4 regions of the Rhizobium sp. SRI_017 genome follow, and region 2 is predicted to be linked to each of the others. Evidence: predicted binding sites of a transcription regulator. Region 2 holds the regulator's gene; each other region holds the start of a gene.

Region 1 (7,465 bases), on a different contig from region 2:
ATTCTGCCGGTGATGCCGGTCGTGAGGACAATCCACGAGCCGAGGATCGCGAACGCGCCTTGCATCACTGAATCGTTTGCGTTGACCGGAGCCCGACCGAGACTGATCGTCCCCATTTCTTCCCAATAAGGCCCGGCGGCCAGCGCGATCGGCTCACCCCAAGTCCATCGATGCCGACACCACGAAATCCGGCAACCAGGCCTTCACCTTCATCGGCACGAGCGTTACCTGCTTCTATGAGGTGCGGGGGCGGTGGCTGGGTCGCCGCGCCGGGTCCAGCCACAGCTATGAGAATGAGTCGCTCGGCGCGAGCCTGGCAAAGAGCACGGCCAGCAGCATCAACGCCGCAGCAAGCAGCGGCAGGATGGCAAAGCCGGCCAGCGCATAGGTCTGGCCGAAGCTGACGGTGCCGGCAAAAAGCGCGAGATAGGTAACGCCGCTGTTCAAGCCCATGATCGCGCCGCGGCGGCTGGGATCCAGTGCGGTCAGCCGCATGATCAGCACATTCAGGCCGAAATGATTGGCAAGGCCCCAGAAGAAGACCACGACGAGCATTCCCACATAGGAACCGCTCCCCGCCGCCATGGCGAGATAGACGCCGCCCACGATCAGGAAGATGAGCGGCAACAGCCTCTTCGCACCGAAGCGATCGATCAGGCGATCGAGGAAAGCCGCACCACCAAAGCCGAGACCATAGGAGGCCGCGACGAGGCCATTGGCGCTGAGCGGCAGTCCGAGTGCGCTGTGCAAATGGTCGCCGACATAGGCATAGACGCCGTAGAAGGATGCCATGAAGGCCGCGCAGGCGGCGAGGAGTGGCACGACACCGCTTATGCCGAGCGCGGCCAGCGGCGAAGTCGCCGGGCCTCTAACCTCTTCCCGCACCGACTTGAAGCGAATGGCAATGAAGGCAAGGATCGCCGTGGCCGCGACCACGATGTAGACGGTGCGCCAGCCAGCAAAATCGGCGATGGTCGCCGACAGCGGAACACCGGCCACCATGCTCAGCGTCCAGCCGGTCAGCACGACGCCGATCGTCTCGCTCTCGCGTCCGGGCGGCGCAACCACCGCGGCCAGCGTGTAGATCGCGGGCAGCGCAATGCCGGCCGCAATGCCGACAAGAAGCTGGGCCGTGACCAGTATCGAAAGTGCCGGTGCCAGAGCACTGGCGCCAAGCCCTGCGGTGAAGATGAGCAGCGCGGCTGCCAGCATGCGGCGCGCGCCGTGGCGGTCGATCAGACGCCCGAGAAAGATCGCACTCGCCGCCGTGCCGAGGCCGAAGGCTGCCGATGCCGTCATCACGGCGGGCACGTCTGTGCCGAGGCTCTGGGCCACTTCCGGCGCGATCGGACCGAGCGCCAGCGAGTTCGAACCGATCACGCCTATGCACGCCGTCAGCACGAAGGCGAAGGGCGGGATGCGTGTCCGGCCTACGGTCTGGTGGGAAATGGATTGATCAGAGTTCGTCATTAGCGCATAATTGCAGAATGAAATTCGGCAACAAGAGGAAATGTCGATATGGATCAAAATACAGATGACATTCGGCGGCGGCGGGTGCCGGAGCGCGAAATCGACGCGATGGACCGAAAGATATTAGGTGTTCTCGTCGAGGATGCCTTGATCAGCTACGCCGACCTCGGTGATCGTGTCGGCCTTTCGCCGCCAGCGGCGCATGAGCGGGTCAAGCGGCTGAAGCGTTCCGGCGTGATCCGGAGCGTGTCGGCGATGATCGATCCCGTAGCGGTAGGCAAGACCCTGCTCGCCTTCGTCCATGTCGACACGACCGGCTGGGGCAAGACGCAGGCGCTGCTGGCGATCGAGGAGCATCCCGAGGTCGAGGAGATCCATTCGGTGGCCGGCGACACCTGCATGCTGCTCAAGGTGCGTACCGACAGCACGCATTCGCTTGAAGGCCTGTTGGCGCGCCTCTACGACACGCCCGGCGTCAAGGCGACGCGGAGCTATGTTGTGCTCTCCACCTATATCGAACGGCCGGTGCAGCCGGGCATCACCAGCGACTGGCCGCCGATCGTGAAGCCTGATGACGACGACAGCATATTCGCCGGCAATCGACGTTGATGATACTTGGCGGCCCGGCGCAGCCTTTACGGCAAAGAGCAACCCGGTCGGTCGAGATCGTCGATCTAAGCGGCGCGTCAGACGTTCGTCCACCGCCGCTCGTGCGAGAGCAGCCAGCGCTTACGCTCGATCCCGCCGCCATAGCCGGTCAGGGCGCCATTGCTGCCGACGAGGCGATGACACGGCACGACAAGGCTGATCGGGTTCAGCGCATTGGCCGCTCCCACGGCACGGGCCGCATTCGGCCGTCCAAGTAGGGCTGCCATCTGCCCGTAGGTCCTGACCTCGCCAGGCGGGATTCTGCGAAGCGCGCCCCACGCCTGCCGCTGGAAATCCGTGCCGCCGCCATCGACGGCAAGTGCATCGATGGCATGGATATCACCATCGAAATAGGTGCGGATGGTAGCCACGATCTCATGCAGGTCGTCCACTGCTTCGAGCCTGATATCGGCGCCGTATCGCGCCCGCAGCATCGGCATCAGCCGATGCTCGACGTCGCCGAATTCCATGGCAAGCAGCCTGGCGCCATCGGCCACGATGTGGATCGGACCGATGGCATGATCTTGCTCGATCGTTTGGAAATGCAGCAGCACCAGCGCAGCCTAAAACGCCAGCGACTGCTGTACCGGCTTTGGCGGCGTGACGTCCACGCCTTCCATTTCCAGCATGCGGCGCTTGGTGTCCGAGCCGCCGGGGGCCGAGAAGCCGCCGATCTTCTTGCCTGCGGCTAGCACGCGGTGGCACGGCACGATCAGGGGGATCGGGTTGTTGGCCATGGCCTGGCCGACGTCGCGTGCAGCCTCCGGCCCGGCACCGAGCTGCTTGGCCACCGCCCCATAGGTCGTCGCTTCGCCCCAACCCAGCCGGCGAACCGCATCATAGACCTTGGCGAAGAACGCATCCTGCGGCCCGAGATCGAGGCGGACATGCGAGAAGTCGATCTCTTCCCCTGCAAAATAGCGCCGGGCGTCGGCAATCGTATTCTGCACGTCGGCCGGCGGCTCCGCGCGCGTGATCTCGGGCATGCGGCGCAGCATCGAGCGCTCCGCGCTGGCCTCGCTCGATGTCGGCAGGGTGAAACGGACGATGCCCGCCTCGTTCCATGCGATGCCGCACCAGCCGGCGGCGGTCTCGAAAATCTGGTAATTTCGGTTCGACCGGCTCATGGCTCGAATCCTTCCGTTCGTTCCCCCTCAAGATCGTGCTTGGCGCGCTGACCTTCAACCCGATTCTTGGGAAAGGCATCTCGTCAGAATAATGTTCCTGTTTTGTTCTTGACGCAATCGAAAATCTGGATAGCTTGACGGAACACCGTCCAGAAGAGGGAGCGCTCGCATGTCCAATGATCAAATAGGTTTCGATCTCGGCAGCCCGGCAAAACCGCAGGCGTCACGCAAATGGGCTGACCGTTCCGGTGGCGAAGATCTCTTCATCGCCGCCCGGCCGGACCGTACCACTGCGGCGGCTGCCCAAGCCATTGCGCGCGACTACCGTGACCTCTATCGCATCGACCGCCAGCCCCTGTCCGACCGGCGCCTCTACATCAGCCTGATTGGCCTGGACCATGCTCCGGTCCTCGAGCAGAGCCTGATCTACGATGCCAGGGCGGCGATTTATGGCGTGTGTTTCGAGCCGTTCGAAATCAAGTTCGATAGTGTCGTGAGTCTGCGGAGCCGCTCAAGTCGTCCCATCGCGCTTGCCGCGACCGAACCCAATCCAGCGCTTCGTTCCGTGGTTTTGGGTTTGGCCGACAGGCTCGACGGGCTGGGCGCCTTGCCGCACGGGTTTCAGGAGGACTTCCTCGTCCACATGACGCTGATCCATTACGACAAGCCGGTCATGCCCGAGCATCTGTCGAGGCCGATCAACTGGACGGTCGATCGACTTTGGCTCGTCCGAAGCCTGGTGGGGCAGGGGAGCCATGAATTCCTGTGGCCGCAGGAAAAGCTGCCTGACGCTTAGAGCTCTCGATGCGCGTGGCGGATACCGCGAAGGGAGACGTTCACGTTCCGTCGCCCGCCCGCCGTGCCTCATCCTTCAGGACCTGCTGAATATCGACGATGGCGCTGCCGGGCTCGTAGTTGCCGCCGTCCCAGACCACCTTGTTCCGGCCTGCGGCCTTGGCGTCATAGAGTGCCCGGTCGGCGCGCTTGATGGCCGGCTTCGCCGACTCTTCGTCGTCGGCGACGGCGGCGACACCGAAGCTCGCGGTGATCTGCCGGTCGATATTGATGTGGCGCCAGTCCCGCGCGGCGAAGCGGCCCCGCAGCGTTTGGGCCAGGATGCCGGCTTCGGCGAGGCTGGCATGCGGCAGAAACGCTACGAATTCCTCGCCGCCGAAACGGGCCGAAATCGTTTGGATCGGCAAGCCGTGCCGCAGGGCCTGGGCAAGCGCCTGGATGACGCGGTCGCCGGTTGCGTGACCGAACTGGTCGTTGACCTGCTTGAAATGGTCGATGTCGCAGGTCACCACAGCGCCGGCGACCTTTCCGCCCTGGCTGAGATCGGCGACCGCCCGGTCGAAACCGCGGCGATTGAGCAGGCCTGTCAGCGGATCGCGCTCGGCCGCATCGCGCAACTGCCGGATCACGCGATCGGCAAGTGCTGCGGCAATCGAGAGCACATAGACGAGGCCGATCAGCGTCGTGGTGATCTGCATCGCCTGGGCGTAGGAGGACTGGGTGAATTCTTCCAGCCGATCCGTCGAATTGGCAAAATAGACGAAGGCGAGGACGCGGACCAGCGTATCGATCACCACCACGCTGCCGGTCATGACGACCGCGCGGTCGGCGGGCGTGCGGGCATGGTGCATCACCCGCACCAGCGCAAAGCCAAGCAGGCATGAGGTGGCGATGTCGTTGAGAAGCAGTTCGAGATGCAGGCTCTCGAGCTTCAGCACGACATAGAAATTCATGATCAGATAGATGGCTGCAAAGGCCACCCGCTCGCGCCGATAGAGCGGGAACGAAAAATGCGTGAGGAACGCTTCGGCATGGAAAAGGAAGCCGGCGACGAAGAAGAAGTCGCTCATGAGCGCGGCGAGATGCACCGGCAAAGGCGTGGCCGGAGTCGCGAAGCCCGCCGCACAAAATGCGAAGCCCACGCCCCAGGCGAAGGCAGCCGGCACGTTGAAGCGCGAAATCATCAGGAGGGCGGCGGCGCAAATGGCCATGGTGGCCGGCAGCAGCAGCGCAAGGGCAGTCGAAGCCATAATAGGTCCTATGGCCGCGCAGATGGAGGCGGCGCCGGGCAAGGTAGGCGGGGATGCTTAACAATCACTAAATCCAGGCCCTGACACGGCAATGCGATAGTGCCGGATCAGCGCTTTTCCAGCCGCCCGATTGTGCTATGGACGGGCAGGCGCATGAGGCATGGCAATGACGGCGAAGATCTACGGTATCAGGAACTGCGACACGATGAAAAAGGCCTTCGACTGGCTGAAGGCGAACGATGTCACCTACGATTTCCACGACTATCGCGCCGAAGGGATCGATGCCGCCGTCGTCCGGGATTGGTGCAACCGCGTGGGCTGGGAAAAGGTGCTCAACAAGGCGAGTACCACCTTCAAGGAACTGCCCGATGCCGACAAGGCGGACCTCGACGAAGAACGGGCGATCACCCTGATGACCCGCGAGCCGACCATGATCAAGCGCCCGGTCCTGGTCCTGGGCGACACAGTAATGAACGGCTTCAAGCCGGCGGTATATGCAGAGATCTTCCAGAAGAGCTGACCATGTCCAAATCCACGCGCGCCACCCTGGCGCTCGCCGCCGCTGGTGCGAAATTCGATGTCATCGCCTATGACTATGATCCCGATGCCGACCGCATCGGCATGCAGGCGGCCGAGTCGCTCGGCGTATCGCCGTCGATCGTGCTGAAGACCCTGATGGCCGAGGTCGATGGCAAGCCGGTTTGCGTCGTGCTTCCGTCCGACAGGGAGGTGAGCATGAAAAAGCTCGCCGCTGCCTTCAAGGGCAAGTCGGCCAACATGATGAAGCCGCCGATGGCGGAAAAAGTGACTGGATATGTCGTGGGCGGCATTTCGCCCTTCGGCCAGAAGAAGTCGGTGCCCACCGTGTTCGAGATCGAAGCCATGGCGCACGATCTCGTTTACATGAATGGTGGGCAGCGTGGGCTGCAGGTCAGGCTCGCGCCCGCCGATGCGGTTGCCGCGGCGAAGGCTATCACCGCGGCGATCGTCGCTTGACGGTCTAGCTGGCGCTCTCGGCGGTGCTCGGAGCGTCGGTCTTGGGACCACCCTTGGACACGCCGACCATGGCGGGCCGGAGCACGCGGTCGCCGATCACATAGCCGTCCTGCACCACCTGGATGACGGTGTTGTTCGGCAGGTCGGTATTGGGCACTTCGAACATCGCCTGGTGGAAGTGAGGATCAAACTTCTGGCCGGCTGGCTCGATCTTCTTGACGCCGTGGCGCTCCAGCGCCGAAAGCATGGAACGTTCCGTCATTTCCACCCCCTCGACCAGTGCCATCAGGCCGATCTCGGCGGCAGCGCGCGCTTCGGCCGGCACCGCATCCAGTGCGCGACGAAGATTGTCGGATACCGAAAGCATGTCACGGGCAAAGCCTGCTGCCGCATAGGTCTTGGCGTCCTTGATCTCGCGCTCGGTGCGGCGGCGGAGATTGTCCATCTCGGCGGCGAGCCTGAGATACTTGTCCTTGAGGTCGGCATGTTCGACCTTGAGTATCTCAAAGGGATCAAACGCGGCCTCCGCCTCGGGCGCGGCAACAGGCGTTTCGACAGCGGCCTGCTCGGCTGCCATGGCGTCCTTCACTTCCGTCTCGTAGGCGTTCTTGTTGTCGTCCGTCATCACGGTCTCCGCAACTCATAATCTTCCAGGGATTTGGTGCGGATATCGAGGTTTGGAGCGAAAAAATCAAGGCTTGTCGCGAAGAAACACGCTTCCGCAGGGCAGGGCGCGCATTTCAGGTGCCGTGAAGGTCACCCGGAAAACTTCGACATCAGCTGCGCGGTGTAATCCACCATCGGCACGACGCGCGAATAATTCAGCCGGGTCGGACCGATCACGCCGACGGCGCCGATGATCCGGTTTTCGGCATTGCGGTAGGGTGCCACGATCAGCGACGAGCCGGACATGGAAAAAAGCGTATTCTCCGAGCCGATGAAGATCCTGACGCCCTGGCCGCCTTCCGCAAGGCTGAGGATGTCGGAGAGCGACTCCTTCTTTTCGAGATCGTCGAACAGCAGGCGCAGCCGCTCGATATCTTCGGTGCCCTCGACGCCCTCGAGCAGATTGGCGCGACCGCGAACGATGAGTTGGGCCGAGCGGCCGTCGCCGGCGTCACCCGACCACATGGCGAGGCCGCGCTCGACGAGGTCGCTGGAGAGCTGATCGAGTTCAGC
Region 2 (7,465 bases):
GGAAGAGGGGTTCGACTCCCCTAGGGCGTGCCACCTCGACAATCATGACATGATGATGACGCTTGCGGCGGGCTTCGGCCTTGCCTATATTCGTGAGCGCTGCGCCCATCGTCTAGCGGTCAGGACGCCGCCCTCTCACGGCGGTAACACGGGTTCGAGTCCCGTTGGGCGTGCCAAACTTCATGAAATCGTAAATGTTGCCCGATCAGATCGCCGGCATGCTTCGGATATGTGGCTAACCCCTCGGCTTGTCGAGATCGATATTGAAGGAGTTGATGACCGTGTCGGATCCTGGTGGAATTGCCGAAATTCCAGCCCCTCAGGTCGCCCGAGATAGTGGTGCTTTTCTTCATCACCAGGTCGTGGCCGAATGTTGAATCCTCGCGGCTGCCCACTATGTCCCGTGATGAGACGCTCGCGAACACACCGGGAAGCAGTTTGAGTTAAGCTTGTGCCGCACGACGACAGAAAGTGTCATCAGGTGGACCGGCGTTTCCCTCTGATCCAGGACCGATGGCCGCCGTCCGAGCTTCCGTGATGGAACTCTGTGCCCGGTCCGCGACTTTCCGTTGGGAAAGGAGCTTGCCATGTACAAGCCAGCCAAGCATCCCGCGGCAGATGACAACCGAGAAAAGCGTGTGCCCGGCGATCCCGGCGTCGGTGGGTTGATTTCCGATCCCCTGGAACCTTCCGGCCCGCATGACAAACCTGATCCAAATGCAGGCCGCCAATCGCCCGACCCCGAACCGCCGCGTCATCACGGCGATTGGATGCCGCCAAAGAAGGACGTGGCGCGCGCGCGGGGGCATCGCCTGGCCGCCATCATGCGGCGAAAGTCACGGAGTGGCATGCCGCGTGCGCTGTTTCGCGAGGAAGACGACACCAGCCTTGAGGATCTCAAGGCGCTCGCGCTGGCCCATCGACATCAGTATGCGCTCAAGCCTCTTTCGGCAGGAAGGGTGACCACTCGTCGAAACGCCATCTGAGAGCCATCGTCGCCGGCCGCCAGAGGATGCGTGTCGGCTCGAAGCTCCAGAGGCGCTCCGCGCCCGGATGCGACGCCGTGTCGGAGGGCATCGGCTGCAGTTTGGCAACACCCGTCATTTGCAGCATGTCGCCTGTCTCGAAATCCACGAAGGTCAGGCCGGCCCGCGGATTGGCCAGGATATTGCCGAGCGTATTGAAATACATGTTGCCGGCGTAATCGGGGATCGTGAGGACGCCGTCATCGACATGCACGAAACCAGCCGGTCCGCCGCGATGTGAAACATCCACGGACCGTTTCCGATTCCGCCCCTCCACATAGGTCGCGACGAATAGAGTATCCGCGCGCTGGACGAGGTCGAGCGGCGCGCCTTCCAACCGAGCAAGTTGCGTCGGAATCGCCCGGGAGATGGCGGCGGGATCACCGACGAAGACGGGCTCCCGGCGCTGGATATATCTTGGACAATTTCCAAAGCTCTGGTCGACATGCAGGGCAAACCCCTCCCCGTCGCGGATCACGGTGCCGTTCAGCCTGTTCCGCCGCCTGGTCGAGAGATCGATGCCCAGCAGCGCAGCGGAGGCACCGTCTTCCAGACCCGCATCTGCAGGATCATGCTCATCCCGAGACAGATCGAGATGCAAATGATGTTCATCCTCGGCATGCAGGAAGCCGGGATAGCCGGTGCGAAGCGTAGCCCAGGCGTCGCCTCGCCCATCGACGCTGCCAAACACGGCCATCGGCAGCAGTGGATAGAATTCGCGATGCTGCTGGATGAGGTGGTCCCGGATGGTCTTGCTGCCAATCTCCGCCATACGCTCGGCGACACCCACCGAGCGTTGCAGCGCGACTTCACCGGCATGCCAAGGTGCGTGTTCTGACATGGCGCACCTCAGGCGGCACGATTTGCGTGCGGGAATTCGACGAAGCCCGGAAGCGCCTCGATATATCCCAGCCAGCGATGGATATGGGCGTAGTCGGTGAGCTCGACATTGCCCTCCGGCGCACGCGCCACGTAGCTGTAGAGCGCGATGTCGGCGATCGTCGGCGTCTCGCCACAGATGTAGGGGTGCGCTGCGAGCTGGTGGTCGATGAGGCGCAGGATGGCATGGGCGCGCGGGATGACTTCGTCGGGCCTGTAGGGCGCCTTGAAGACGGTGATCAATCGAGCCTGTGCCGGGCCATGGGCAAGCTGGCCGGCGGCGACCGACAGCCAACGCTGGACGGCGGCTGCACCCAGGGCATCGTCCGGAAGCCAGTCAGTTCTGCCGAACTTCTTGGCGAGATAAACGAGAATGGCATTTGCGTCCGAGATGATCGCGCCATCGTCATCGAGCACCGGCACTTGCCCAAAGGCATTGAGTTCGAGGAACTCCGGGCGCTTGTGCGCGCCGGCGGCGAGATTGACTTCAATCTCTTCGTAGTCGGCACCGACCAGAGACAGGAACAGCCTGACACGATGCGAATGGCCAGACAGGCGGAAAGAATAGAGCTTCATGATCAATCTCCAGATTACATACCGAATATGGGCGATGTTCTGGAATTGATAATCCTCATAGAATGCTCTAGATTATTGCTGAATTGGCAATAATGGGCATTCGATGAATCGGCTCGAGGCTATGCGCATCTTCGGTGAGGTCGCCGATCGCAGCGGCTTCGCCGGCGCGGCGCGAAAGCTCAATCTCTCGCCCTCTGTGGTCACGCGCGCGGTCGCGGGGCTCGAGCGCGACATCGGAGCGAAGCTCCTGGTCCGGACGACGCGATCGGTCAAGCTGACACATGCCGGCGAACGCTATCTCGCGGATTGTCGCCGCATCCTGTCCGAAATCGCCGAAGCCGAAGCCAATGCTGCAGGCAGTTTTGCAGCGCCGGCGGGAGCACTCACGATCACCGCGCCGGTATTGTTCGGCCGGCTTTATGTTCTTCCGATCCTTCTCGATTTCCTCGACAAATATCCTGCGATGCAGGTCCGTTTCTTGTTGCTTGACCGGGTCACGCATCTTGTCGAGGAAGGTATCAATGTCGCGGTTCGCATTGCGCATCTGCCGTCGTCTGCGCTGACCACCCAGCGGGTCGGCGCGATCCGGCAGGTCGTCTGCGGATCGCCCGCCTATTTTGACCGTGCGGGCATTCCGCACGTACCCGACGAGCTCGCGCAGCATCGACTTATCGGGCGCGATGGCATTTTCGGCGGATCCGAATGGCGATTTGGTCGGGACGACTCGATCCGCGTTGCGATTTCCACGCGCTTCATCTGCAACACCAACGATGCTGTGATCGAGGCGGTGCTGAGCGGCTGGGGCATCTCCCGCTTCCAGTCCTATCAGGTCGCCGAACCGATCGCTGCCGGCCAGCTTGTTCCGGTGCTCACGGACTACGAGCGCGAGCCGGTGCCCATCCATATTGTCCATGCAGAGGGACGCGAGAGTTCGGCACGGCTTCGCGCCTTCGTCGATTTCGCGGCGCGACGGTTGCGTGCCGATCCACGGCTGCAGATCGCATCCGATGGACGGAGATAGTCACTGGCGGGGATTTATGCGGCTGCGCCGTCGGCCGAGACCCATTGGCCTTTGCGGCGCGATTTCACGTCGTAGCAGGCCTTGTCGGCCGCCGACACCAGTTTGGAGACGGATTGCGCCGCGCCAGTGATCGACTTGACGTCGACGCTGGCGCCAATTCCATAATTCTTGCCACTGAAGACAGGATCGAGAGCCGCGACCGCCTTGGTGATCCTGTCACAGATGCGATCGGCAAGTCTCGCGTTGGCACGCGGTCCGCCCGCTGGATGCGGGCGACCAAGCCAGGGACCTGCGATAAGCTCGACATCGTGCCGGCATATGTCGATCCTTGAGGCGGTTCCGCCCATTGTTTCACCTCAGCGACGGGGATGATGAGGCGCTGCCAACGCCCTGACAGGCGGCAAGGGTGCGGACATTTTCACCTTCGCGGCAACGGACTGGATTTCACGCTCGCGAAGTCTGGCAAGAATGCGCGCTTGTCGGCTTTGTCGGCGGTGACATCCTTCTCATCGGCATCAAGCCGACTGAGATAGACGCGAGCGACTTCACCGCCATCTGACAGGTCTAAAACCGAACTACGGGGCGCGCGAGCGCCGCGTAGTTCGGCGTGCGAAATATTCTTATTGATCCATGCAGATATAAGCAAATTTTAAACCCTTGCAGAACATACATGGAACATATAGTGTTTGTTCCAGATTTGTTTCACCGATTCTGCCCGGGGATAGACGATGCTCACCAGAAAACAGCAGGAATTGCTTCTCTTCATTCACGAGCGGATGAAGGAGTCGGGAATTCCGCCATCTTTCGACGAGATGAAGGATGCGCTCGATCTCGCGTCCAAGTCCGGCATCCATCGGTTGATTACTGCCCTGGAGGAGCGCGGCTTCATCCGGCGCCTGCCAAACCGGGCGCGTGCGCTCGAGGTCATCAAGCTGCCCGAGGCCTATTCGCCGAGCGTGAAGCCCACCAAGGGTTTTTCACCCAGCGTCATCGAGGGTTCGCTCGGCAAGACGCCTGCCCCGGCATCACCCCGACCGTCAGCCAACGATGATGCCGATGGTTCAGTGTCGATCCCCGTCATGGGGCGGATTGCCGCCGGTGTGCCGATTTCAGCAATTCAGAATACCACGCACGACATTGCCGTGCCTGCGGGCATGATCGGCGCAGGCGATCATTATGCGCTCGAGGTCAGGGGTGACTCGATGATCGAGGCCGGCATTCTCGACGGTGATACGGTCATCATCCGCAATGGCAACATTGCGAGCCCAGGTGACATCGTGGTGGCACTCGTCGACGACGAGGAAGCGACGCTCAAGCGGTTCCGCCGCAAGGGCGCTTCGATCGCCCTCGAAGCCGCGAACCCTGCCTATGAGACACGCATCTTCGGCCCCGATCGTGTCAAGATCCAGGGTAAGCTTGTCGGGCTGATCCGCCGCTACCACTGATAACGCAAGCGCGTCGACGGAACATTTCTGAAGCCCGTGCGTTCAGGCAGCGTACGGGCTTTCGTCTGTCTGCAAGACAGGACGATTGCAGTGTTTAGCGACCTTCGGTATGGAAGGCCGCAGGGGCAGAAATTTCAAGGTCTTCGAGCTTTCGCCGGTGCGGTTCCGGTTTCCGGATCGCCTCTTTGCCGTGCGACCGGGTTCTGACATTTTGCCGCCCCAATCGGCCACTAGCGCCAAGGCCAACGGGTGAGACATCCCACGGATTGCGTTCAACAGGAGACGTCATTGAGCACTGAGAAGAGAAAAGTTGCGCTCGTCACGGGCATTACCGGCCAGGATGGCGCCTATCTCGCCGAACTTCTTCTCGAAAAGGGCTATATCGTCCACGGCATCAAGCGCCGCTCCTCCTCGTTCAACACGAGCCGCATCGAGAGCATCTACCAGGATCCGCATGTCGAGAACCAGCGATTCATCCTGCACTACGGCGACATGACCGACTCGACCAACCTGATCCGCATCGTGCAGGAAGCGCAGCCGGACGAGATCTATAACCTTGCGGCGCAGAGCCATGTGCGCGTGTCTTTCGAGACGCCGGAATACACGGCAAATGCAGATGGCATCGGCACGCTGCGCCTGCTGGAAGCGATCCGCATTCTCAAGATGGAAGAGAAGACCCGCTTCTATCAGGCCTCGACCTCCGAGCTCTATGGCCTCGTGCAGGAAGTCCCCCAGCGCGAGACGACGCCATTCTATCCGCGTTCGCCCTACGCCGCGGCAAAACTCTATTCCTACTGGATCACGGTCAATTACCGCGAAGCCTATGGCATGCATGCCTCAAACGGCATCCTGTTCAACCATGAGAGCCCGCTGCGCGGCGAGACCTTCGTCACCCGCAAGATCACCCGCGCCGCCGCCGCCATCCGCCTCGGCAAGCAGGAAAAGCTCTATGTCGGCAATATCGACGCCAAGCGCGACTGGGGCCATGCCCGCGAATATGTCCGCGGCATGTGGCTTATGCTGCAGCAGGACAAGCCGGACGATTACGTGCTCGCGACCGGCGAGACCACGGAAGTGCGCCAGTTCATCAACTGGGCTTTCGAAGATGTCGGCATCAATCTCGAATGGCGCGGCCAGGGCGTCGAGGAGAAAGGCTACGACCAGCTTTCCGGCAAGATCGTGGTCGAGATCGATCCCCGCTATTTCCGCCCGACCGAAGTCGAACTCCTGATCGGCGACCCGTCCAAGGCTCACCAGCAGCTTGGCTGGAAGCACGAGACCTCGGTGCGCGACCTCTGCCGCGAGATGGTCAATGAAGACCTCAAGGTCATGCAGACCGCCACGGTGATGAAGGAAGCCTGAGCCGATGTATTCGCTAACAGGAAAGCGGGTCTGGGTGGCCGGCCATCGCGGCATGGTGGGGTCCGCCATCGTCCGGCGGCTGGCCAGCGAAGGCTGCGAGGTGCTGACCGCCTCTCGCCAGGATGCCGACCTGCGGAACCAGGCCGAAACCACTGCCTGGATCGAGAAGACCAGGCCGGATGCGGTGTTCTTGGCAGCCGCCAAGGTCGGCGGCATTCTCGCCAACGACACCTATCCGGCGGACTTCCTCTATGACAACCTGATGATCGAGGCCAACATCATCAACGGCGCCCACAGGGTGGGTGTCGAGAAGCTGATGTTCCTCGGCTCGTCCTGCATCTACCCGAAGTTCGCACCACAGCCGATCACCGAAGACGCTCTGCTGACCGGACTGCTGGAACCGACCAACGAATGGTATGCCATCGCCAAGATCGCCGGCATCAAGCTCTGTGATGCCTTTCGCAAGCAGCATGGTTCGGATTACATCTCCGGCATGCCGACCAATCTCTATGGCCCCGGCGATAATTTCGACCTCAATTCCTCGCATGTCATGCCGGCCCTGATCCGCAAGGCGCATGAGGCGAAGCTGTCCGGCGCACCCTCGATCACCATCTGGGGAACCGGCACGCCGCGCCGTGAATTTCTCCACGTTGATGATTGCGCCGATGCCTGCGTGCACCTGATGAAGAACCATTCGGCGCCAGGCCATGTGAACATCGGCTCGGGCGAGGACGTGACCATACTTGAGCTGACGCAGATGGTCTGTGACGCCGTGGGCTACAGGGGCACGATCGAGCACGATCTGACCAAGCCTGACGGCACACCACGTAAGCTTATGAGCGCCGACAAGTTGCGGGGCATGGGCTGGAAGCCCTCGATCGAGCTCAAGGACGGGATCAGTGCGGTCTACCGCTGGTTCCTCGACAACAAGGCCTGAACCGCGCAAGCGAGCCGGCCTTACGACTGGAGAGTTCATGGCCGAGAGCAGGCACCAACTGGCATTTCTCGACGGGCTGCGTGGCATCGCCTCCCTTTGGGTCGTGGTTGGTCACGCCATGTTCCTCACCGGCTACAAATTGATGATCCTTGCCGAGCCCGACATGGCCGTCGAGCTCTTCATCATCATCTCCGGCTTCCTGATGACCTATCATTACCAG
Region 3 (7,465 bases), on a different contig from region 2:
AATACCCGCTCTGCCTCGAGCCAGGGGCGCAGCAAGGCGGCGGGATGCCCCTTCAACGACAGGCCGAGCGTGCGGTAATCCTCGACGATATGTTCACCCATGATCATCGGTGGCAGGCGAAAATCCGGTTCGAGATTGTGCGCCTTGCGGATCGAAAAGAGCGGCAGATCTTCCTGCCCGCCAACCCGGTTCAGGCCCCGCGCAGCCCAGAGTGCATCCCGCCTCTCAAGACCGAGCGAACGAAAACAATCCGCATCCGCGAGCCGCTCGATCGTCGAAGGCTCGAGCCCGCCGCGCAGCCATACGTCGCGGACTGAATCGTAGCCGGCACCACGGCTGGCGACGAAGGCCTTGATCTCCTCCTCACGCAATCCCTTGATCTGCCTGAAGCCGAGCCGGAGGGCATGATCGGATTGGAGCATATAGGTCATTGCGGCATTGCGCGGATGAAGATGCTCGGCGGCGACCGGCCCGCGCTCCAGTCCGTTGTCCCAGTCGGAATGGTTGATATCGGGCGGGCGGGCCTCGACGCCATGTTCGACCGCATCGCGGACGATTTCCGAGGGGGCGTAGAAACCCATCGGCTGGGAATTGAGCAGGGCGGCCGCGAAAATGTCCGGATAATGGCATTTCAGCCAGGATGAGGCATAGACGAGAAGCGCGAAGCTCGCGGCATGGCTTTCAGGGAATCCATATTCGCCAAAACCCTCGATCTGCTTGAAGCATTGCTGGGCGAATTCGAGTTCATAGTCATTGTCCAGCATGCCCTGGATGAATTTCTCCTTGAGAGTGTGAATGATCCCGGTCCGGCGGAATGTCGCCATGGCGCGCCTGAGGCGATCTGCTTCCGGCGCGCTGAACCCGGCTGCGACAATGGCGATCTGCATGGCCTGTTCCTGGAAGAGCGGGATGCCCAGCGTTCGCTCGAGCACGCCCTTGAGGGCCTCCTTGGGATAGACGACCTGTTCGATACCCTGCCGGCGCTTGAGATAGGGATGCACCATGCCGCCCTGGATCGGGCCAGGCCGAACGATGGCGACCTCGATGACGAGATCGTAGAATTCCCTCGGCTTCAGCCTCGGGAGCATAGACATTTGCGCCCGGCTTTCGACCTGGAAGACGCCGATCGAATCCGCGCGGCAGAGCATGCCGTAGACGGCGGGATCCTCCTTGGGCAGGCTTGCAAGGGTCAGCGGCTTCCGTTCGGGACTCCAGTCGGGATAGGCCGCATCGACCATGTCGAAAGCCTTCTTCAGGCAGGTCAGCATGCCGAGCGCCAGCATGTCGACCTTGAGGATTTCGAGAACCTGCAGGTCGTCCTTGTTCCATTCGACGACGATGCGGTCGTCCATACGGGCGTTCTGGATCGGCACGATCTCGTCGAGATTGTCATGGGTGATGACGATGCCGCCGACATGCTGGGAGAGATGTCGCGGGAAATCCTGCAATTCCTCGACCAGTTGCAGGCATATGAACAGTTTGCTGTCGTCGAGATCGAGGCCCAGTGCCTTGAGATCTTCCTGCCTGATCCCCTTCGACCACCAATGCAGTGTACGCGAGATCGCCATGATATGGTCTTCCGAATAGCCGAAGGCCTTGGCGACATCACGCAGCGCGCTGCGCCGACGATAACAGATCAGGGTCGAAGTCAGGGCGGCTCGCCGGTTTCCGTATTTGTTGAAGACATACTGGATGACTTCCTCGCGGCGCTCATGCTCGAAATCGATGTCGATATCTGGCGGCTCGTTTCGCTCGGTCGAGATGAAGCGGTCGAAGAGGAGCTTGTTCTTCGCCGGGTTCACTTCAGTGACTTCAAGGCAATAGCAGATCGAGGAATTGGCGGCCGAACCGCGCCCCTGGCAGAGTATGCCGCGCTCGTAGCGGGCAAAGCGGACGATGTCGGCGACGGTGAGGAAATAGGGCGCATATTTGAGATGCCGGACGATATCGAGTTCGCGTCTGACGGTGGCCGAGACCTGGTCGGGAATGCCTCCGGGATAACGCTTTGCTGCGCCCTTCCAGGTCATGTCCTCCAGCGCTTCCTGGGCCGAGCCATAGCCCTGGACTGTTTCCAGGGGATAGTTGAATTTGAGATCGTCGAGCTTGAAGGAAAGCCCGCTCAGGAACCGCTCGGTCTCCGCCACGGCGCCTGGTGCGAGCTTGTAGAGACGCTCCATTTCCTTTTGCGGCTTGAGATGCCGTTCGGCATTGGGGGCAAGCAGGCGGCCGGCTTCCTCCAGCGTGGTCTTTTCGCGGATGCAGGTCATGACGTCGAGCAGCGCCCGCCGTTGCGGCACATGGCAGAGCGGTTCGGTTGTCGCGATCAGTCGGGCGCGGGTTTCGAAGGCCAGGTCGCTCAATATTCGAAGCCTGCGCCTGTCCTCGCCATCGAAAACGAAGCGGGCGGCAAGCCAGACCGAACGGCAGCGGTTGCGGATGGCGGCGAGCACGTCCCGAAGCCTTTGCTCTGGTAGCGCACCTTCGGCGAGATCGGGGATGACGATCGCCTGCTGCCCCTCGGCATGTTCAAGGAACATCTTGAAAGTCAGCCAGCACTCGCCTTTTGGTGCGTGTTCGTTGCCAAGTGTCAGCAGGCGGGTAAGCCGGCCATAGGCTGCTCTGTCCTTGGGATAAACGACGATATCGGGCGTGCCGTCGCGGAAGACGAGCCTGACGCCGATCGCAAGCTTGACGGTCTGGCTTGATCCTTCGGCCTTTGCCTGAACATGCATCTCCCTCGATTTGGCATAGGCTCGCACCACGCCGGCGACCGTGTTGCGGTCGGCGATGCCGATGCCGGTATAGCCGAGCGCCCAAGCCTGCTCGACGAACTCCTCCGGATGCGATCCCGCCCGCAGGAACGAGAAGTTGGTCGTGGTGCAGAGTTCGACGAAGCCACTCATGGGAAGATGCCATGCAGGTACCATTGCGGCGTCATGCCGTCGCGCGGGCCTTCGCTGTAGAGCCAGAAGCGGCGGCCATCCTTGTCCTCGACGCGATAGTAATCCCGCGTCCGGTCATCAGGCGCACGCAGCCAGTTGGGGGCGATGCGCTCGGGGCCTTCGGCACGGATGACATCGTGGGCAATGCGCCGCCAGGTGAAGCGTTTGGGCGGGCCATCCGGCATGGGGGAGATGGCGGTGACCGGCTGGGCCTTGCGGAACAAGGTGAGAGGGCGCCGGACCACGCCGTCTTCGGCGAGGGGCGGTGCATTGGCGGCCACCGGCAGCTTGGTCCAGCGGTTGGTGCGCTCCGGGGCATGGACGAGGCGGACCGAGGGGCGGCCGATGCTCTGGTCACCGAGACGGATGGCCAGGCGGTCGACCAGCCGTGCCTCGGCCTCCCGGTCGCGGATGGAGACGGGTGCAAGATCGATCGGGCGGAGGATGACGGGCAGGATCTCGTGGGCGTCGAGGCGGATCGCGTCGAAGCCGAATTCGGCGTCCAGCGCCTGGGGCGTCAGGCCGATGCGTTCGCCGAGCAGGCGGAGCACGATGCCGGGATCGCTTTCGGCCCTGCTGAGGCCGAGCTCGACCGCGCGCGTCCGGTTGTCGACGCCGAAGAGATGGAGGCGGAAAATCAGCGCGCCTTTGCCATCCTGTCGGAGGCGGCTGCAGAGCTCTTCGGTCAGGCTCTCCGCCACGGTCATGACCGCTTCCATGCTTGTTATAGGCTCGACCAGCCGGCGAAGCGCGAATTGCTCGGGCGGCGGGCGGTGTGGTGTCAGCGCCTCTCGCGTCCGGCCGAAGGCCTGGTCGAGACGCATCATGGCATGCCTGCCGGCGCGGGCGGTGAAGGGTTTGCGCGGCCCATTCATGATCTGGCCGATGGTTTCGAGTCCAAGCCGTTTCATCAGCGTGATCGCGCTGTCCTCGAGCCGAAGGGCTGTGACGGGGAGCGGGGAGAGAATATCGCCCAGTGTGTCCTCGTCGGCGAGGCGGGCGCGGCCGGCGCGCGCCATGGCCCAGGCGGCGCCCGGTGTCGGCGCGATGGCCGATCGGCTGATGAAGCCCTGCTTCGTCAATCGCTTCTCGATATCCGAGAGCACTGCGCCATCGCCGCCGAAGAGATGTGAACAGCCGGTCAGGTCGATGAACAGCCCATGCGGCGGATCCTTGACGACGATGGGGGAATAGCGGTCGCACCAGCTGGCGATCCGGTCGAGCAGCATGCCATCGGCTTCCTCGTCGGCCTCGACCGCCACGAGATGCGGCTGCACCGCACGCGCATCGGCGACCGGCATGCCGACCCGGAGGCCCAGCGCAGAGGCCCGGCGATCGAGCGAGGTGATTGTGTAGGCATTGCCCGTCTTGGCATAGACGATCAGCGGCTTGTCACCGGGCGAGACCTGACCGGAGCGGATCAGCCGATCTGAGGGGAGCCTCGGCAGCCACAGGGCCAACCAGCGGGACATCAAGCGTGATCCGGTCTTCCAGGAGGTGGAAAGCATGATCGTGAACGCTCCAGCGAAGATTGAACGAGAGACCGTGGGGACCGGCGCGATTGCGGGCGAGATGGACGGAGAAGGCAGGCGGCCCGAGTTCATCCTCCTCGCCCGGGCTGGGTGCGGCGCTGACCCGCCAGCGGGCGCGGGCGGCACTCGATCCAGCGGCATCGAGCCGAAGCAGCAGACATCGCGTGCGGTAATGCTCGGCCATCAGCAAGAGCCGCCTGGTATCGGTGAGGCTCAATCCCTTCTTCGACGGCGTGATCGCACAGAGTGCGAAGATGCCGGGGGTCGAGAGTGCCTGCTCGGTGGCCCAGAGCGCATCCTTCTGCGATTGGGCGCGGACGAGCAGGAGCCGTTCGAGCGGCATGCCGAATTGGGCAAGCCCCTCGGCATTGGGCAGCCCGTCCTCGAAGAAATCCTCTTCCGGCGCCGCCCAGAAGATCAGCCCGCCTTCGGATGCCATCAGCGCCCAGGCAAGCGCGAAGCCCAGCGCCGAGACGTGGTCGCCATAGGCCGTTGGCATCACTTCGATCAGTGGGGCAGGGGTAATGGCTTTTCGCAACCCGTCGAATGTGAGATCGGACGGGGCCTTTTCGGTCACCCGCACGAGACGCAACGCCGCTGGATCAAGAGGAATGGACATTCGAAAAAACTAGAACAAAAAGAGAACATTGACAAGCGGAGTCTTCCGATCCTGGCGGCAAAAGCAGAATCATTTCGGTAACTTGTTGGAATCGTGCGGAGAGTCGGAATTTGCGCGTGCCGGATCCGGTGTGATTGTCCTATGGTGTTGAAACGACTCCGATATTGAGGACCCCCATGAGTGAATTGGACATCCGCCGGTCGATCATCGACCATTGCCGCCAGATGAATGCGACGGGGCTGAACCAGGGCACGGCCGGCAATATCAGCGTGCGCCATGGCGACCGGATGCTGATCACGCCGAGCGCCATTCCCTATGACGAGATGGAGCCCGAGATGATCGCCTCTCTCGCCGTCGACAGTACGGACGGCGCCTGGGAGGGGCCGAAGAAGCCTTCGGTCGAATGGCGCTTCCATCTCGACATCATGCGCGCGCGGCCGGAGGTCGGTTCGATCGTCCATACCCATTCGACCTATGCCACGATCCTCGCCATGGCGCGCAAGCCGATCCCGGCCTGCCACTACATGATCGCGGCGTTCGGCGGCAACAATGTCCGGGTCTGCAACTATGCACGCTATGGCACCAAGGCGCTTTCGATCAACGTTCTCAAGGCACTCGACGGGCGCAGCGCCTGCCTGATGGCCAATCACGGCATGCTGGCGACCGGCTCCAGCCTTCCCAAGGCGATGTGGGCGGCGATCGAGCTCGAGACCATCGCCAAGCAATATTACCACACGCTGCTGATAGGCGGACCGGTGATCCTGCCCGACGACGAGATCGCTGGTGTCGTCGAGAGCTTCGGCAGCTACGGCCATCAAGGCAAGAAATAGGCTGGACCTAGCCTGTGGGATAAGGGCCGGCCTTGCGACCGGTATATTGACCGTCGCATTTGCGGCTTACTACTCTCGCCCCTGACAAGAGAGGGAATAGAATGTCGTCCACCCCGAAGCCGCCGACGCCGGAAGAGCTCCATCATCACGCCACCGCCATGGGCGGCCGTGATCCGCATGAGGAGCACCGTACGGCAACCCCGCTGGAATTGCTCTTCGATCTGACCTTCGTCATCGCCTTCGGACTTGCCGCCTCGCAATTCGCCCATGCCCTGGCCGAGGCGCATTATTTCACCGCACTGGTCGGCTTCGGCTTCGCCTGCTTCGCCATATGCTGGGCCTGGATCAATTTCTCCTGGTTCGCCTCGGCCTATGACACCGACGACTGGATTTTTCGAACGGTCACCATGGTGCAGATGATCGGCGTCATCGTGCTGGCCATCGGACTGCCGCGGATGTTCGCCTCGATCGAACAAGGTCAGCAGTTCGACAACGGCATCATGGTGCTCGGCTATGTCATCATGCGGGTAGCGCTGATCTTCCAATGGCTGAGGGCCGCGAAACAGGATCCGGCGCGACGGAGCGCCTGCATGGCCTATGTTGTCGCGGTCACCATCGCGCAACTCGGCTGGGTCGTCCTGATCTTCATCGACTTCTCGCTGCTGGTGACATTCCTCATGTCGGCGGTCCTGGTCGTCGTGGAAATGACCGGTCCCTATATCGCCGAGAGGCGGTTCGGCGGTACGCCATGGCATGCCCATCACATCGTCGAGCGCTATGGCCTGCTCGCGATCATCGCCTTGGGCGAGGGCGTGGTCGGCACGGTGGCGAGCCTGTCGGCCGCCGTGGATGGCCAGGGCTGGACCGTGGATGCGGCACTGATCTGCATATCAGGCACGGGGCTGACCTTCGCCATGTGGTGGGTCTATTACATCATGCCGAGCGCCCATGTGCTGCATATGCACCGCGAACGTTCATTCGTCTGGGGCTATAGCCACATGATCATCTTCGCGGCGATCGTGGCAACCGGGGCGGGGCTGCATGTCGCGGCTTATTATATCGATCACAAGGCGCATATCGGACCGGTGGCGACTTTGCTCACTGTCGCCGTGCCGGTACTCGTCTATCTCACGGCGATCTATGCGCTCTATACCTATCTCGTCGGGGAGCGTGACCGCTTTCACGCCTGGCTCATCGCCGCCACGCTGGTTGTGATCGCGGCCTCCATTGCCGCGGCGGCGGCCGGGCTCAACCTCACCTATGCGCTCATCATCCTGATGTTCGCACCGATCGTCACCGTGATCGGCTATGAAGTTCTCGGTCATCGGCATCAGGCCGAAGCGCTGGAGCGCGATATCGAGAAGAGCGGGACTGTGCGTTGAGGCAAAGAAAAACGCGGCCCTTGCGAGGCCGCGTTGAACGTTTTCGCTCAGTCGCGCCGTAATCAGGCGATCTTCGGCGCCAGGCTGCCGGACTTGTAGCGCTTGGCCATTTCCGAGAGTGAGATCACCTTGATCTTGTCGGCATTGCCGGCCGTGCCGA
Region 4 (7,465 bases), on a different contig from region 2:
AAGGCCGTCGAGCTCTTCCTCAAGGCCGCCGACCTGCGCCATCCACAGGCCATGTACAATGTCGCTGCGCTGATCGATGACGGTGCGGTCGAGGGCAAGACACCCGACGATGCCGGCCGCTATCTCTATGCTGCGCTCCGCACGGGTGTGAAGGATGTGCTCGATCAGCTCGAGACCAACCCCAATCAATTCAAGCCGGCGACACGCAAGGCGCTGCAGGCGGAACTTGCCAAGAACAAACTTTATGCGGGCAAGATCGACGGTGCCATAGGCAAGGGTACGCAGCGCAGCATGCGTGTCGCCTTTGGTGAAACGGTGCAATGAGGAGATAGGAATGCTGGGGCAAATGGACGCGACGATCATACCGAGGGTCATACTGGCCGCAAGCTTGGCCTTCTCAGGCGTCACACCGGTCTATGCCGGCATTCCGGCCCCCCGTGTCGCGCTCGATGATGCGGCGATTTCGAGCCTGCTCCTGAAAATCCAGTCCGTCGATCCCGGTGACCCCGATACGGACGGCGGCACCGATGGCGGGAACGACGGCGGTAATAATGGCGGTCGGCCCGACCGCAACGGTCCGTCTGGCCTCAATCACCCGGAGCGCATGACACAGAACGAGCGACTCGACACCGATCGTATCGTTCGGGATCTGCAGTCGATCCGCCGCGAATGCCGCAAGTACGACGAGGTCTATCGGATCGATTGCTTGCGGCAGGGCATCGACATGACCATCGCCCGCATGGCGGACAGGCCGGAAAATCGCGACGCCAAGCGGATCCTGCGCCGCGCCAGCCGCCAGTTGGCCAGCATCGTGTCGACATATGAGGACCGCTCAGCGCCCCGTCTCGAAGTTCCGCGCAGCGCCAATCCCCGTTTCAGGACTCGCAGGACCTATCGCGCGGTCAAGCGCGCTGCCCTGCCCAACGCAATGGCGAAAGCCAATGCCGTGGTCGAGGAAGCCGCAACCCAGCTGCTGCGGTCGGCTGAGAATTCCGAGCGCCGCTACGCGCACTACCAGCAGATTTCGGCAGCGGTGGATTCGACCAAGACTCTGCTGCGTTCGGGCTGATTGTCAGTTGAGGATCCAGTTCAACGTCAGGCGCCAGTCCGTCATGCGGATTGGCGTGCCGTGCGAACCCGTGTTGAAGAGCACGAACCGCGTCGGGTAACCCTTCGCGATCAGCGTCCTGTAGAGCCCGTACTGATTGGCCCAGGGGTAGACGGTGTCGTCGGAGCCGTGGCTGAAGAACATCGGCAACTTCGCCGCATGCGCAGGGCTCTTGAGGAAATCGGGATTGGCCGGGCCGCCAAATATCATCATGCCTGACAGCATGCTCGATATTTGCGCGCTCTCCGTGATCTTCCAGCAAATGAAGCTGCCCATGGAGGCACAGGTCAAAACGATTTTCGCCTGCGGAGCCGACGCTTTGACATATCCGATCAGCGCTTCGACATCCGCCGCCCCCCGGTCACCGAAATCTCGGGCCGACGGTGCGAAATAGACCCCGTTGTTCTTGTAGGCCAGGTTCTTGAGCCGGTTGAAATTGCCCCCGAAGGAATAATCATTGGCGCCGAGCTTGCGGTCCCCGCCCCGGCCATGCACAAAAATCACGGCAAACCGGGCGTTCTTCAGCTTTCCGACCTCGAAGACATCAACAGACCGGCCACCGGTCTCGATCGTCTCGAAATTCTGATACCAGCGGACGCCTGTGGAGACATATTTGCCCTTCACGCGCCGCTCGGGATCGTCGTCGCGCTTGTGGATGTCGCGCATCTTGTCGTAGTCGATCTTGAGGAAGGCGCCATTGTCGGCCTCTTCCAGAATCCCGGGATAGGCAAACAGATCGTCCTTGAAACCGCCTATTTCGGTGGCCATAGCGCCGGGCGCGGTCATTACGATGGCCATGAGGATCGTAGCGACAAGCCGATACGCGAAACGTTCTGTGGACATCATACCTCCGGGCTTGCTTGAGCGCTCTGGCATCTTGCCACGCCAGCGCCGCACACGCCATTCTCTATATGTTCGCGTATTATAGCGCTAACAATGGTAACTCTCCGCGATTCGCGGCACTCAAAAAGACGCCAATGTACATATGAGCCAAGCACTGAATCTTTTCGATGACATGCCCGAGAAACCCAAGCCGGAGCCCAAGGCGGCGACGCCCGCCCCGGCTGTGGCACCTGTTCCATCACCGCCCGCCAAGGCTGGCGATGACTATGGCGCGTCCTCGATCCGTGTGCTGGAAGGCCTCGAGCCGGTCCGCATGCGGCCGGGCATGTATATCGGCGGCACTGATGAAAAGGCGCTGCACCACCTTTTCGCCGAGGTCATCGACAACTCGATGGACGAAGCGGTCGCCGGCTATGCCGACTTCATTGAAGTCAGCCTCGATGCCGAGGGTTTTCTCACCGTGACCGACAACGGCCGCGGCATTCCGGTCGAAAACCATCCCCAGGTGCCCGGAAAGTCGACGCTCGAAGTCATCATGACCAAGCTCCATGCCGGCGGCAAGTTCGACGGCAAGGCGTATGAGACATCGGGAGGCCTGCACGGCGTCGGCGTATCTGTCGTCAACGCGCTTTCGGATTTTGTCGAAGTGGAAGTTGCCCGCAACAAGCGCCTCTACCGCCAGCGCTTCTCGCGCGGCGTGCCGCAAGGTCCGCTCGAAGAACTGGGCGACGTCCACAATCGCCGCGGCACACGCACGCGCTTCCATCCCGATCCGCAGATCTTTGGCGCTCATGCCAAATTTGACCCGGGCCGCATCTTCCGCATGTCGCGGTCGAAAGCCTATCTGTTCGGCGGCGTCGAAATTCGTTGGAGCTGCGATCCGTCACTGGTCGAAGGCACAGAGACGCCTGAAAAAGCCGTCTTCCATTTCCCCGGCGGCCTCAAGGATTACCTCGCGGCGCAGATCGGCAAGGAATTCACTGTCACCCGCGAGATCTTCGCCGGCAAGACGGAACGTGGCGGCCATGGTTCGGTCGAATGGGCCGTGACCTGGTACGGCGGCGACATGATGCTGCATTCGTACTGCAACACGATTCCGACACCCGAAGGTGGCACGCATGAGGCCGGTTTCCGCATCGCGCTGACCAAGGGTCTCAAGGCCTATGCCGATCTGACCGGCAATAAGCGCGCCGCCAACATCACCACTGATGATGTGATGATCTCCGCAGCGGGCATGATGTCTGTTTTCATCCGCGAACCCGAATTTGTCGGCCAGACCAAGGACAGGCTGGCAAGCGCCGAAGCGCAGCGCATTGTCGAAAACGTCCTCCGCGACCCCTTCGACCACTACCTCGCCGACAATCCCAACGAAGCCAGCAAGCTGCTCGAATGGGTAATCGAACGCTCAGAAGAGCGCATGCGTCGGCGTAAGGAAAAGGAAGTCAACCGCAAGTCGGCGGTTCGCAAGCTACGTCTACCGGGCAAGCTCGCTGACTGTTCGCAGAACTCGGCCGACGGCGCCGAACTCTTCATCGTCGAAGGTGACTCGGCCGGTGGCACAGCGAAACAGGCGCGCAACCGCTCCAATCAGGCGATTTTGCCACTGCGCGGAAAGATCCTCAACGTCGCCTCGGCCGGCCGCGAGAAACTCGGCGCCAACCAGCAGATCTCGGACCTGATTCAGGCGCTGGGTTGCGGCACGCGCTCCAAATATCGCGAGGAAGACCTGCGCTACGAGCGCGTGGTCATCATGACCGACGCCGATGTCGACGGCGCACATATTGCCTCGCTGCTCATTACCTTCTTCTATCAGGAGATGCCCGAGATGGTGCGCAAGGGCCACCTGTTTCTGGCAGTCCCGCCGCTCTATCGCATCAGTCAGGGCGCCAAGACGCTCTATGCCCGCGATGATGCGCACCGGGCGGAACTGATGGAATCGGAGTTCAAGGGCCGCAAGGTCGAGATCGGCCGTTTCAAGGGCCTGGGCGAAATGTCGACGCAGCAGCTCAAGGAAACCACGATGGATCCTGGCAGCCGGACGCTGCTCCGCGTCGACATTGACGAGGTGGATTTCGAGGGAACGCGCGAAGCCGTCGATGGCCTTATGGGCACCAAACCCGAGGCTCGCTTCCGCTTTATTCAGGAGCGGGCGGTATTCGTTGAGAATCTCGATATCTGACAGTCCTGTGGGCCCCGTTGGAGGCCCTCTGGCGCCAGAAATAAACCCCGCGTTAACCCAGAGAGTCTATCCTTTTCGGCACAAGCAGAATTGGATTCTTCTATAATGTCGGCCTTTTCCAGTGCAGCATCGACGTCATCTCGCACCCAGGTCAACGATGGCGCCACGCAACGCGTGACGGTCAACCTCAGTGGCAGGCTGATGCTTCTCACGAGCCAGATCGAATACGATTGCAAGGCAGTCGACATGTCGCCCGCCGACGTTGCGTTCCAGTGCACCGCCTTCCCGCCCCTCGGCGAGCGTGTGGTTGCCTATGTCGATCATATCGGCCGGCTGGAATGCACGGTTGTCCGCCATGTCGACCACGGCTTCGTCTGCAAGCTGCACGTCACCGACCGCAAGCGCGAGAAGCTTTCCGCACAGCTGACCTGGCTGTCCAACAAGCACAAATTCAATCTGCCGGAAGATCGCCGCCACGAGCGCATCGCGCCGCGCAACGCTCGCTCCGAACTCAATCTCGACGATGGCCGCGCCTATCCCTGCAAGATCATCGACCTCTCCATGTCCGGCGCCGCCGTCGAGATCGATGTCCGTCCCGCGCTCGGTACCCCCGTTCGCCTGGGCAATATGCGCGGCCGTGTCGTCCGTCACTTCCAGGAAGGCGTTGCAATCGAGTTTGCCAACGTCCTGTCGAAAGAAGGCCTGCAGCTTCTGATGTGAAGCAGCCTCATTATCGAACGAAGAGCCGGCCTTGCGCCGGCTTTTTTGTCTCCAGGCCGTTGACAGACCGTACCGGCAATACTCCGTTCATCATAACTTGCCGTAGTTCGCACCATTTCAGGCCTCATTTTCGCCTTGAACTGCACCGACGCGCATCCGATCTGACGTCTGTCAGGCGGCATCGTCGAGCTTTTTCATAGGTCCAGGACCTCGTCGGGGCGACGCCGCAGGCTTGATCGGCACTGCCGGCGCCACGCTTTCACCTTCACCACCCGCGATCGTCTCCACGGATTTCATAATGATTTCAATCAACTGGAAATGAGGCCGCGGAGCCACACCCGGTCCGGCATTCCCGGCTGCTAAAATTTGAATAAAAACAAAGTCCAATTGATCGAAAAGTGTAATAAATATATAATCAAATAAACCTCAAGATTTATTCTTATAGTACTCAAAACAATACTTATTTGTACTATCCATTTTTGGCGCACATAAAAAACTGTGTGCCATTGTTTCCTCACAACGGGGAAACAACCAATGACAAAGACTTACCTGACGGGACTACTGACGGCCACGTTTTTTGCCGCTGCACAGACCGCAGCGCTCGCGGCAACACCGGCCAACATGCTGACCCTAGGCAAGACCAATCCGCCGATCGGCCACTATGAATACTGCAAGTCCAATCCCAGGAGCTGCGGAGCGATAAGCGACGATGGTCCGATCCAGCTCACGGAAACCAGGTGGAAGACACTGCTCAAGGTGAACTATACCGCCAACAGCACGATCGAGCCGCTGACCGACCAGGAAATCTATGGTGTCGAAGAGCGCTGGGTGATGCCCACCACCGTCGGTGACTGCGAGGACTATGTGCTTCTCAAGCAGAAGATGTTGGTCCAGCGAGGATTCTCGCCGTCAGATTTGTTGATCACCGTCGTCTTGCAGCCGAATGGCGACGGCCATGCCGTCCTGGTCGTCCGCACCGATCGAGGCGACTTCGTGTTGGACAATATGCGCAACAAGGTCCTGCTTTGGTCGGATACCGAATACACATTCCTCAAGCGCCAGTCGTCGAAGAATGCTGCCCAGTGGGTGAAGATCGAAGACGATCGTACGCCGGTCGTCGGTAGCGTCGACTAAGTCAAAGTTCCCTGCGGGCTCGGCCTATCCCCGCAATCCCGTCCCCGGCTGAGCCCCTCTTGCCGGTCCCGTATCCCCCGGGACCGGCATTTTTATGCCGGTAACAATGTCTTCACGAGACTGAGGACGACGAAGCCGTAGATCGCCGCCCATCCAAGCGTGATCAAGAAGGCGTTGACGCAATCGGCTAGCGACAATTCCCCCTCCCGCCAGGCCGAAAGCATGCGGTCGGCGAACAGACCCGGACCGAGCAGGAGCGCCAGAAGCCAGACCAGCGGTCGCCGTTCGAACTGAAACCCAACGCCCTGGCTGGGAAGCGCCGACCCCGCAAACGCCTTGAAGCCATCCAGCATAGCAAGCGGCATCGCCAAGCCAGCCACCACACATACGAAAAGATCACCCGCGTTAACCATCGCTTAACCCTAACCGGTTTGATTGAACCGACAAGAGCAAGGACCATGCCATCCACTGTTGCGTCAGTCTGACACAGGGCAGCGCGGGCATCTTTTGGGCCGCGCTATATCCGGGGATAGAGATGACATCCGCCGCAGATGATGAAGCTCCCGAGCCACTGATTTCCAACCGGTTGCTGTTCCGCATCACCGTGGTGATCGGCCTGCTCGCCGCAATCGCCTCCGCGCTCAGTGTCGTCGGCAAACAACTCGGTGAAGAACTGGTGCTCGGCGGCAATACCGAGTCGCGCGAAATCCATCACATTATTGTCGGCCAGGATACGCTCACCCTCCCCGCCAATATGATCCGTTTCGAAACGCAGAGGAAAAGCGGCAGCGCCGAGTCGGTCAGCATCTATCTTTCCTGGCCCAATCTTGAAGGCTATAGCCGAGACACCGCGTCCATCTTCTCGGACCCGCATCGATCCGATCGCCTGATCTTCGCTGAATTCTCTCAAAGTGTGATGTCACGAGACATGTCCGGGCGCGTCGAGCCAATCTATTCGAAGCTTTTTGCAGGCGAGCCAACGGCGGGGCCGGCGGGTCTAACGATTCACAGCCTGTCGAAAAAGTCTGGATTCGGCGATGAGCGGTTGCTCACCGGCAAACTGACTGATGGGAGTATCTATGCCGTCCGCTGCCTGCTGCCCGTCGGCGACCAAGCGTCAACCTCGGCGGACTGCCTGAGGGACGTCGCAGTCGGTCGCGACCTGACATTGCTCTACCGCTTTTCTTCCGCGCTGCTGCCGCAATGGCAGGAGATTGATCGGAATGTACGCAATTTTGCCGCAAGACACATCACACAGTGATCAGCAGCAGGCGTTTGAAGCCTGAAAATATGGTGAGTTCAGATGCATCGGCGGACAGCGCCTGAATTAACCCTAAGACGAATTTTCCTGAGATCGCACAGATATGCGGAAAGAGATCGTTCAGCATAAAGAGATTGGTAACGCTAACTCGGTACATTTTTCTCTAGTCAGCCGGCCCTCCCAACGGCGCGTCGAAACGAAAACAAAGAGTAGCATTGTG

The links. The regulator LexA, encoded in region 2, represses DNA repair genes until DNA is damaged. The targets are predictions, from matches to a motif close to TGTTCNNNNTGTGTTCNG.
Region 1: the regulator LexA is predicted to act here: its motif matches at 3,338-3,355, upstream of AC2YI2_RS04020 (2'-5' RNA ligase family protein).
Region 3: the regulator LexA is predicted to act here: its motif matches at 5,104-5,121, upstream of AC2YI2_RS04820 (ImuA family protein).
Region 4: the regulator LexA is predicted to act here: its motif matches at 2,010-2,027, upstream of parE (DNA topoisomerase IV subunit B).

The regions. Positions count from the first base shown of each region.
Region 1 covers NZ_JBYCZP010000001.1:796,965-804,429, reverse strand. Annotated here, with positions in the region: gene AC2YI2_RS04045 (hypothetical protein) at 1-71, shown strand, start outside; gene AC2YI2_RS04040 (MFS transporter) at 286-1,470, opposite strand; gene AC2YI2_RS04035 (Lrp/AsnC family transcriptional regulator) at 1,519-2,079, shown strand; gene AC2YI2_RS04030 (methylated-DNA--[protein]-cysteine S-methyltransferase) at 2,157-2,672, opposite strand; gene AC2YI2_RS04025 (methylated-DNA--[protein]-cysteine S-methyltransferase) at 2,682-3,245, opposite strand; gene AC2YI2_RS04020 (2'-5' RNA ligase family protein) at 3,415-4,041, shown strand; gene AC2YI2_RS04015 (GGDEF domain-containing protein) at 4,082-5,290, opposite strand; gene AC2YI2_RS04010 (arsenate reductase) at 5,457-5,810, shown strand; gene ybaK (Cys-tRNA(Pro) deacylase) at 5,813-6,286, shown strand; gene grpE (nucleotide exchange factor GrpE) at 6,291-6,911, opposite strand; gene hrcA (heat-inducible transcriptional repressor HrcA) at 7,043-7,465, opposite strand, start outside.
Region 2 covers NZ_JBYCZP010000004.1:232,045-239,509, reverse strand. Annotated here, with positions in the region: tRNA gene AC2YI2_RS11355 (tRNA-Glu) at 1-33, shown strand, start outside; tRNA gene AC2YI2_RS11350 (tRNA-Glu) at 102-176, shown strand; gene AC2YI2_RS11345 (hypothetical protein) at 588-986, shown strand; gene AC2YI2_RS11340 (flavin-nucleotide-binding protein) at 937-1,866, opposite strand; gene AC2YI2_RS11335 (glutathione S-transferase family protein) at 1,875-2,480, opposite strand; gene AC2YI2_RS11330 (LysR family transcriptional regulator) at 2,584-3,501, shown strand; gene AC2YI2_RS11325 (hypothetical protein) at 3,516-3,848, opposite strand; gene lexA (transcriptional repressor LexA) at 4,230-4,946, shown strand; gene gmd (GDP-mannose 4,6-dehydratase) at 5,235-6,308, shown strand; gene fcl (GDP-L-fucose synthase) at 6,313-7,245, shown strand; gene AC2YI2_RS11305 (acyltransferase family protein) at 7,283-7,465, shown strand, end outside.
Region 3 covers NZ_JBYCZP010000002.1:6,691-14,155, forward strand. Annotated here, with positions in the region: gene AC2YI2_RS04810 (error-prone DNA polymerase) at 1-2,903, opposite strand, end outside; gene AC2YI2_RS04815 (Y-family DNA polymerase) at 2,900-4,414, opposite strand; gene AC2YI2_RS04820 (ImuA family protein) at 4,335-5,093, opposite strand; gene AC2YI2_RS04825 (class II aldolase/adducin family protein) at 5,270-5,923, shown strand; gene AC2YI2_RS04830 (low temperature requirement protein A) at 6,025-7,305, shown strand; gene fba (class II fructose-bisphosphate aldolase) at 7,368-7,465, opposite strand, start outside.
Region 4 covers NZ_JBYCZP010000003.1:469,301-476,765, reverse strand. Annotated here, with positions in the region: gene AC2YI2_RS10055 (caspase family protein) at 1-324, shown strand, start outside; gene AC2YI2_RS10050 (hypothetical protein) at 335-1,069, shown strand; gene AC2YI2_RS10045 (alpha/beta hydrolase family protein) at 1,073-1,951, opposite strand; gene parE (DNA topoisomerase IV subunit B) at 2,094-4,130, shown strand; gene AC2YI2_RS10035 (PilZ domain-containing protein) at 4,236-4,850, shown strand; gene AC2YI2_RS10030 (transglutaminase-like cysteine peptidase) at 5,385-5,984, shown strand; gene AC2YI2_RS10025 (hypothetical protein) at 6,077-6,355, opposite strand; gene AC2YI2_RS10020 (hypothetical protein) at 6,520-7,245, shown strand; gene AC2YI2_RS10015 (hypothetical protein) at 7,235-7,372, opposite strand.